Linked DNA regions of Archangium violaceum. The protein of the gene in region 1 interacts with the protein of each later gene in a pairwise test. Links are inferred from orthologs where the notes say so. Each region holds a gene or a part of one and is shown in the gene's direction. Other genes may lie near its edges.

What was found.
Region 2: the proteins of JQX13_RS23205 (region 1) and glnD interact in binary tests that used the Escherichia coli proteins (3 or more experiments, as listed by UniProt). The link is inferred for Archangium violaceum from one-to-one orthologs.

What each region holds. Positions count from the first base shown.
Region 1 is NZ_CP069338.1:5,415,013-5,419,490, reverse strand. Bases 588-3,587 are described here. They hold JQX13_RS23205 (P-II family nitrogen regulator), read left to right. Parts: upstream 588-1,913; coding sequence 1,914-2,261; downstream 2,262-3,587. Other genes in these bases: JQX13_RS23200 (hypothetical protein), read left to right, coding at 2,258-3,587; JQX13_RS23210 (bifunctional glycosyltransferase/class I SAM-dependent methyltransferase), read left to right, coding at 588-1,917. In the rest of the region: JQX13_RS23215 (GumC family protein), read right to left, coding at 1-399; more of JQX13_RS23210, read left to right, coding at 568-587; more of JQX13_RS23200, read left to right, coding at 3,588-3,859; JQX13_RS23195 (c-type cytochrome), read left to right, coding at 3,955-4,281; JQX13_RS23190 (hypothetical protein), read left to right, coding at 4,353-4,478. UniProt on the Escherichia coli protein: P-II indirectly controls the transcription of the glutamine synthetase gene (glnA). P-II prevents NR-II-catalyzed conversion of NR-I to NR-I-phosphate, the transcriptional activator of GlnA. When P-II is uridylylated to P-II-UMP, these events are reversed.
Region 2 is NZ_CP069338.1:9,949,960-9,953,946, reverse strand. What follows is about bases 1-3,248. They hold glnD ([protein-PII] uridylyltransferase), read left to right. Parts: upstream 1-357; coding sequence 358-3,048; downstream 3,049-3,248. Other genes in these bases: JQX13_RS42065 (TVP38/TMEM64 family protein), read right to left, coding at 3,049-3,248; JQX13_RS42075 (N-acetylmuramoyl-L-alanine amidase), read left to right, coding at 1-271. Outside these bases: more of JQX13_RS42065, read right to left, coding at 3,249-3,846.

The sequences.
Region 1 (4,478 bases):
GCGCGCCGCCTCGTCCTTGATGCCCTCCACCCCGAGGAAGGCCGGGTCGTTGCGCAGACCCAACCGGTCCGCCACCCGGGAGGCCACCGCGCGCGAGGTGATGACCTCGCTCTGCGTCTGGTAGTACTCCTTGTTGGCCCAGTAGTTGCCACGCTCGTCGCCCATCACCTCCTTGACATCGGTGTCGAGCACGCGGGGCGCGGCGACGTCGATGATGAGGGAGGTGCTGGCCGCGTAGATCCGGGGCTGGCGCAGGGAGTAGAACACGCCCACCAGCATCATCACTACCGTCACACCGAGGATGAGCCACTTGCGGCGCCAGAGCGCGCGGACGTATTGCATCACGTCCAGTGTGGGCTCTTCTGCCTCGGGGGCCTCGGTCGGTGTCACCTCTTCCACGTCGTTCTCCATGCCGGGGCGCGGGTGCGTCCAATCGGTGGCGAAGGGGGCACACTGCACTGGGAGAGCCGGAGGGGTCAATCTTCCTGGACTCGCCCGGAAGTCCTCCGACTACGCCACGGGAACGCATACGAGCACCCGCGCCTTCCGTGTGGTAGTCACGGCGACGTGAACCCGTCGCTCTCGTTCGTCATCCCCTACACCGCCGAGTCCGCTCCGGTCGCCTCGCGCTTCGCCCACGAGCTCGCCCCCCGGGGCGCCGAGGTCATCCTCGCCGGGGACGGTCCGCTCACGGTGCCCCCCATGGCGAACGTGCACGTGCTCCCCGGCCTCCCTGGGAGGGGAGCGGCCATCCGGGCGGCGCTCGGACGGGTGACGGGAGAAATCACCGTGCTCCAGGACGCGGACACGGCCTACGCCCTGGAGGCGTGCGAGGCGCTGTGCCGCCCCATCCGCGAGGACACGGCGGACGCGGTGTTCGGAAACCGACGGTTCCAGGGACTGGCTCCGGAGCTGCTGGCGGACAAGGCCCTGGGGCGCGTCACCCGGTTCGTCACGGACGTATCGCTGGAGGATCCGCTCTGCGGCCAGCGGGCCTTCCGCACCGCGGCGCTCAAGTCGGTGTCGCTCACCAGCGACGATGACGCGGTGGACGCGGAGATCGTGGTGAAGCTGGCGGCGCAGCTCTTCCGGCTGGCGGAGGTCCCGGTGGGAGTGGACACGGCGCCGCGCCGGCCGCTGGCCACGCAGCTGGCGCGGCTGCGCACGCTGATGCGCTACGCCACGGTGCAGAACGACGCGGACAACCAGCACGAGGGCTACACCACGCTGGAGCGCATGGACGGTGCCAGCAACTACAACGCGTGGCTGGGCCAGCGCTTCCGTGAGTACCTGGGCCGGCGCGTGCTGGAGATCGGCGCGGGCATCGGCACCATCACCGAGAAGATAGAGCCGGGGCTGGAGCTGCTCATCGCGCTCGAGGTGGACCGCTTCTACGTGGACCGGCTGAAGAACAAGTTCCGGGGCAAGCCGCACGTGCGGCCGTACCTGTCGGACGTGGCGCTGGCGGACTGGGAGGCGCTGAAGGCCGAGCGGCTGGACACCATCGTGCTGTCCAACGTGCTGGAGCACATCCCGGACGATGCCTCGGCGGTGCGCCGCTTCCGTCAAATCCTCCCGCCGGGCGGGCGGGTGGTGGTGCTGGTACCGGCGCTGCCTCCGCTCTTCGGGTCCATCGACGAGGCGGTGGGACACTACCGGCGCTACACGATGGCCGGCCTGCGCGAGGTGCTGGAGGGCAACGGCTTCGAGGTGGAGAAGCTGGAGTGGATGAACCTGGTGGGCATCCCGGGCTGGTTCATGAACAGCCGGGTGATGCGCCGCCGCTCGGTGCCGAAGCTGCAGCTCAAGGTCTATGACCGGATCGCTCCATTGTTGGCGAAGGCCGAGAGTCGGGTGAAGCTGCCGGTAGGCATGAGCCTCTTCGCGGTGGCTCGCGTCTCGGGAGGTGTCGAATGAAGAAGATCGAAGCCATCATCAAGCCGTTCAAGCTGGATGAAGTGAAGGACGCCCTGAACGAGGTGGGAGTGCAGGGCCTCACCGCGGTGGAGGTGAAGGGATTCGGCCGGCAGCGGGGCCACACGGAGCTCTACAAGGGCGCCGAGTACGTGGTGGACTTCCTGCCCAAGGTGAAGGTGGAGGTGGTGGTGGACGACGACATGGTGACGCGCGTGGTGGACGCCATCGTGCGCGCGGCCCGCTCCGGAAACGAGGGGAAGATCGGCGACGGGAAGATCTTCGTCCTGCCGGTGGACGAGGCCGTGCGCATCCGCACGGGGGAACGCGGCAGCGACGCGCTGTGAGTGTCCCAGGGGTCCCGCCGCGCGCCGTCTACGCTGTGCTGGTGGCGCTGTACGTGTTGCTGTTCCCCTACCACCCCGGTTTGCGCTCGCCCAACGAGCTGTGCCGGCTGTGGCAGACGCGCGCGCTGGTGGAGTACGGCACGCTGGACATCAACCGGGCGCTCCAGGACTTCGGCTACGTCGGGGACCTGTCGGTGAAGGACGGGAAGTACTACCCGTCCAAGGCGCCGCTGCTGTCGTTCGCGGCGGTGCCTGTGTACGCGGCGCTGCGCGCATGGAGCGGTGGCTTCCTCTTCGCGGTGCGCGAGGTGCCGCTCGTCTTCTTCAGCCGGCTCTTCCTCACGGTGCTGCCCACGCTGTTGCTGCTGTGGCTCGTGCGCCGCTTCCTGGGGACGTACCTGTCGCCAGGGGTGGCGGACGCGGTGACGGTGACGTACGGGCTGGGCTCGCTGGCGTTCAGCTACTCGCTGCTCTTCATGAGCCACCAGACGACGGCGGTGCTGCTGTTCGGTGGCTTCTACGCGCTGTGGAGGCTCGCGCGCGACGAGTGGCGTGAGCGGGGCTACCTGGTGGCGGGAGCCTGCGCGGGCGCCACGGTGGCCGCCGAGTACACCGGTGCGCTGGGCGTGCTGGGACTGGTGCTGTACGCGGTGCTGAGCGTGCTGTGGCGCGAGGAGCCGCCGCGCGCGCGGTGGGCGCGCCTGGGACGTGGCACCGGGCTGGCCCTGGTGGGGGCGCTTCCCTTCGTGGTGGGGCTGATGCTGTACCACCAGGCCGCCTTCGGACATCCGCTGGAGAGCGGGTACAAGCACCTCAACGACGCGGCCTACCAACCGTGGCACCTGGGCGGCTTCCTGGGCATCCGCTACCCGGACCCGCGCGCCTTCGCCCTCTCCTTCTTCTCGCCGCTGCGGGGCCTGTTCACCCTGTCGCCCTTCCTCCTGCTCGCGCTCCCCGGCGTGGTGGTGCTGCGGCGCGAGGCGCGTGCCCGCCCGGAGATGCGGGCGCACCTGTGGCTCGTGGTGGCGCTGCTCGCCGGGTACACGTATTTCACCTCGGCCTTCTCCTATGACTCGTGGGGCTGGACGACGGGCCCGCGCCACCTGACGGGGCTGGTGCCCTTCCTGCTGCTGCCCGCGGGCCTGTTGCTGGAGCGGCTGCGGAGCTCGGGCCACCCGGCACTGACGGGCGTGGCCGCGGCGCTGTGCACCGCCTCCATCGCGTTCACGGGCGTGGCCACCTTCGTCAACTACGTCCCCGATGACGTCTCCAACGTGGTCCTCGGGCTGGCCGTGCCGCTGCTGCGCGCGGGCTACCTGCCCCCGAGCGTGCTGAACCTGCTCGGCATCCCCAACCCGGTGGCCGGGGTGCTGCTGCTGGTGCTGCTGCTCGGCCTGGCCGGCTGGGTCTTCGTCCGGCTGGGGCTGCATGGGACGGAGCGGCCCGGTGCCTCGCCCGTGGTCGCGGGACTGGCGATGCTGGCGCTGCTGCTCGGGCTCCAGGCCGCGACGGTGAAGCACCACGCCGCGGACCAGGGCGCGGTGCGCTTCCTCGAGAAGGTCTGGCTCGTGCCGCCTGGCCGCGCCCTGGGCTTCTGAGCAGGCCATCTCTCGCGGTTTCCCTGGCCATCGCCCGCCCTGTCGGTCGACACTGCGCCCCGTTACCGAGCCGTGCCTCACCTGGAGAACCCCCCATGAAGATCCGGTCCGCCCTGCTGCTCTCCCTCACCCTGGCCACCGCCGCCCAGGCCGCCGACGAGGCCGCCGCCGAGCTATGGACCGCCAAGTGCAAGTCCTGCCACGGACCGGATGGCCGCGCGCAGACCCAGATGGGGAAGAAGGAGTCCATCGTCGACATCTCCCAGGCCGCCTGGCAGCAGGCGCAGACCGACGAGGACATCCGCGAGGTCATCGCCGAGGGCTCCCACCGCAACAAGAAGATGAAGGCCTACAAGGACAAGCTGACCCCGCAGCAGATCGACTCGCTCGTCGCCTACATCCGCACGCTCAAGAAGGGCTGATTCCCTTCCGGGCGTGGGGTGAATATCCCCTCCCTGCGTCCCGTCCCCTTCGTGACTGGAGGCATTCCCCCATGCGTACCCTCACCCCCGCCCTCGTCTCCCTGTTCGTCCTCGCCAGCCTCCCAGGCTCGCCCGGCCGCCTGCTCCTCACCGCGGCCCACGCCGGGACCCACATCGTCCCCTCCTCCCTCATCGAC
Region 2 (3,987 bases), 4.5 Mb from region 1 along the record:
GGCCAACCAGGTGCAGAAGAACCTGGTGAGCCACCTGTCCAGCCACTACAAGGGTGTGAAGAACCTGGGCACCAAGGAGGCGCTCTTCTACGTGCTGCTGGGCGTGAAGATGCCGGCCATCCTCGTGGAGACGTCCTTCCTGTCCAACCCCGAGGAGGAGAAGCGTCTGGCCTCGGACGCGTACCAGGAGGAAGTGGCCCAGGCCATCGCTCACGGCGTGGAGGACTTCCTGGGTGGCCGCCGCCAGATGGCCACGGTGAACGTGCGGTGAAGGTGCAGTAGCGGGACCGTGGCGCTTCTTGCATCCTTCGGTCGTGACGGGGTCGCCAGGCCCGTCCGAGCGATTGCGAGTCAGCCATGAGCGTCCCGCCCATTCCGCCACCGCCACCGTCCAGCCATCGCGAGGCCATCGGCTCGCTCCCCGGGTTCCCCACCGGTGCGCCCGAGGACCGATTGACCCGCGCGCGTGAGTACCTCCGCGACTCCCACGCCCGCGCCGAGTCCTTCCACCGGGGCGGCGCCGCCGGCCTGTCCACCTGCCGCCTCCTCTCCGCCGCCACGGATCGGCTCGTCCAGGGGCTCTTCTCCGAGCTCTCCGCCGAGCTCCACGCGCCCCCGGGTCTCGCCCTCGTCGCGCTCGGCTCCTACGGGCGCCGCGAGCTGTCTCCCCAATCGGACCTGGATCTGCTCCTGCTGCGCGGCCCCGGTGTCTCCGAGGCGTCCGTCGCGCCCCTGGCCCGTGCGTTCCCCACGCTCCTGTGGGATCTCAAGCGCGCCGTCGGCTGGAGCGCCCGCGGCCCCGACGAGTGCGTCCGCGCCGCCGACGCCGATCACACCATCCGCACCGCGCTGCTCGACGCGCGCTTCCTCACCGGCGACGCCGCCGTCTCCGACGTGTTCGAGGCGAAGATCCTCCCCGCGCTCCTCGCCCACCGCGCCGACGCCTACATCCAGGACAAGGTCCAGGAGCTGCGCTCCCGCCGCGAGCGCTTCGGCGACTCCGTCTTCCTGCTCGAGCCCAACCTCAAGCAGGGTGATGGCGGCCTGCGCGATCTGGAGACGGCCCTGTGGATCGCCCGCGTCCGCTTCCGCACGCGCGGCCTCACCGGCCTGCTGCAGCAGTCCATCCTGCCCGGCTCGCAGGTGACGCGCCTCAAGGCCGCCCGCGACTTCCTGCTGCGCATCCGCCACCAGCTCCACTTCCTGCGCGGACGCAAGGAGGATCGGCTCACCTTCGATCTCCAGGAGGAGCTGGCGCGCTTCCTCGGCTACCAGCAGGGCCCCGTGCTGCCCGTCGAGGCCTTCATGCGCGACTACTACCTGGCCGCCAACGCCCTGCGCCAGGCCGCCGACGCGCTCATCGCCCGCTGCGAGGAGCTCCGCCTCGCCCGGAAGATCTCGTTCCTTCCCGAGCGCCGGCTCGGTGCCTTCAAGGTCTTCCGCGGCAAGCTCACCGTGTCCGATCCGGGCCTCTTCACCCGGGAGCCCGCCTCCATCCTCGACTTCTTCCGCACCGCCGAGGAGAACGGTCTGCCCCTCTACTCGTGGGCCCGCGAGCAGGCGGTGCAGGCCCTGCCCGCGTTGGAGGTCGCTCGCGCCACGCCCGCCGTCACCGCCGCCTTCAAGGCCCTCTTCGCCCGGCCGGGCACCCGGGGCGAGCGCCTCTTCGAATTGCATGACGCCGGCGTGCTCGGCGCCGTGGTGCCCGAGTTCGGCCGCGTCACCGCCCACCACCAGCACGACCTGTACCACGTGTACACCGTCGACGTTCACACCCTCTTCGCCGTGCGCCGCCTCTACGCCCTTCGCGCCGGAGACCTGGTGGAGCAGGAGCCCGAGCTCTCCCGCGAGATGCGCGACCTGAAGGATCCGCTCCCGCTCTACCTCGGCATGCTCCTGCACGACGCGGGGAAGGGGATGGGAGGCAACCACTCGGAGAAGGGCCGGTTGCTGATGGTCGCCCTCGGCGAGCGCCTGGGCCTCTCGCCCCGCCAGCGCGAGGTGGCCGAGTTCCTCGTGAAGGATCACCTGGTGATGAGCCACACCGCCCAGCGCCGCGATCTGAGCGACCCGGCCCTCATCGCCGACTTCGCCCGGAGCGTGGGCGACGTGGAGAAGCTCACCTGCCTCTACCTCCTCACCTGGGCGGACATCAGCTCGGTGGGGCCTCGCATGTGGACGGGGTGGAAGGCACAGCTCCTGCGCGAGCTGTATGAAAAGGCCCGGGCCCACCTGGTCGGCTCGGCGGCGCCCTCGGGCGAGACTCCCTTCGAGCGTGTGCGCTTCCATGCGCGCTGGGCCCGGGTCCTCGGCGAGACGCGGGCGCGCGAGCTGGGCCGGGTGCTCCCCGAGCGCTACTTCCTCGGGACGGATCCCTCGCACGCCACGCTCCATGCGCGCCTGCTCGCGTGCGCCCGGAAGCGTCCGCTGGCCGCGGCCCTGCGCCACCACCCGGAGGCCGGCTACAGCGAGCTGTCCCTCGTGGCCCCTGACAGGCCCGGCCTGCTCTCGCTGCTCACCGGCGTGTTGTCCGCCCACCGCATCGACATCCTCTCCGCGCGTATCATCTCCACCTCGGACGGGCTCGCGCTGGACGTCTTCGACGTGCGGCCTCCCCATGGGCACCTGCTCGAGCGCTCGCGCTGGCGCATGGCCCGGACGGATCTCCTGCGCGTCCTCATGGGCGAGGTCTCCCTCGAGGACGTGCTGCGCCGCCGCCGCACGGGCTCGCTCCTGCATCGCCACCTGCCGCCCGTGCCTCCCCGGGTGACGGTGGACAACCGCGCCTCCCGCGACTTCACCGTGGTGGACGTGGTGACGCAGGATCGTGTCGGCCTGCTGCACGCCATCTCCTCCGCCCTCACCCGGGCCGGCGTGCAGATCGCCGTCGCCAAGGTGGCCACCGAGGCCCACCGCGCCATGGACTCGTTCTACATCACCCGGCAGGGCGCCCGGGTGGAGGGCCCGGGCGACGAGGCGGCGTTGGTGGGGGCGATCACCGCGGCGCTGGAAGCGCTGGAGCGGGAAGGGGCGGAGATCCGCGCCTGATCACGGGCCCGCGGGCGGGAGCTCCTGGAAGGTGGAGATCGCGGGCCGGCCGAGTTGCCCCTTCGCCGCGAGCGGTGCACCCCGCTTCGGGGCCCGCTTCCCGTGCTGCTCCTCCTCGCCCGCCGGAGCCTCCTCGTTGATCTCGTGGTAGATGCGGCGGCCGAGCAACGCGCCCAGCACCAGCGACGCCACCATCCCCACGCCGGACACCACCGTCATCACCGTGTGGCCCTGCGCCAGTCCGCTGCCGAACTGCGCGGTGAGGAACGTGCCCGGGATGGTGCCCAGCAGCACGCCCAGCGTCAGGGGCCAGAAACGCGCCCCCGCGGCCGTCGCCGCCGCGATCATCACGTCCGTGGGAAACAGCGGGTTGATGCACATGAGCAGCGCGAACTTGAAGCCGTGCCGGCGCGCCACGCGGGTGATCGCCGGGTAGCGGCTGCCCGCCATGCGCTTCATCAGCCGCGTGCCCAGCCAGCGCGACAGTCCGAAGATGAGCGCCGCGGCCAGGAAGCTGCCCAGCAGTGAGTAGAGCGTCGCCGCCCGGGTCCCGAAGATCATTCCGCCCACCGCGGTGAACACCTGGCCGGGCAGGAGCGTCACCGGCCGCACCGCCAGGAAGAGGACGAAGAGCACCGGGGCCCACTTCCCCATCGGCGCCAGGAAGCCGTGCAGCTCCTTCTGGTTGATGAAGTCAGGCCCCAACAGCCGCAACATCGTCAGCCCCGCGATCGAGGCCAACACGGGCGTCAGTATCCGGAGCCAGACCTTCAGACCGCCTCCGCCGCCACCATTCACGCAAACCCTCCCGGGCTGGATTGGCGTGAAAGGTGGGACAGCGAACGGGAATCGGCAATGCGTAGTGGCGTGTTGTTGACAGTGAAGCATCCGGGCGGGCAGGCCGTAGTCTCGCCCGTACGGAGAGCGTGTACCCCCAAC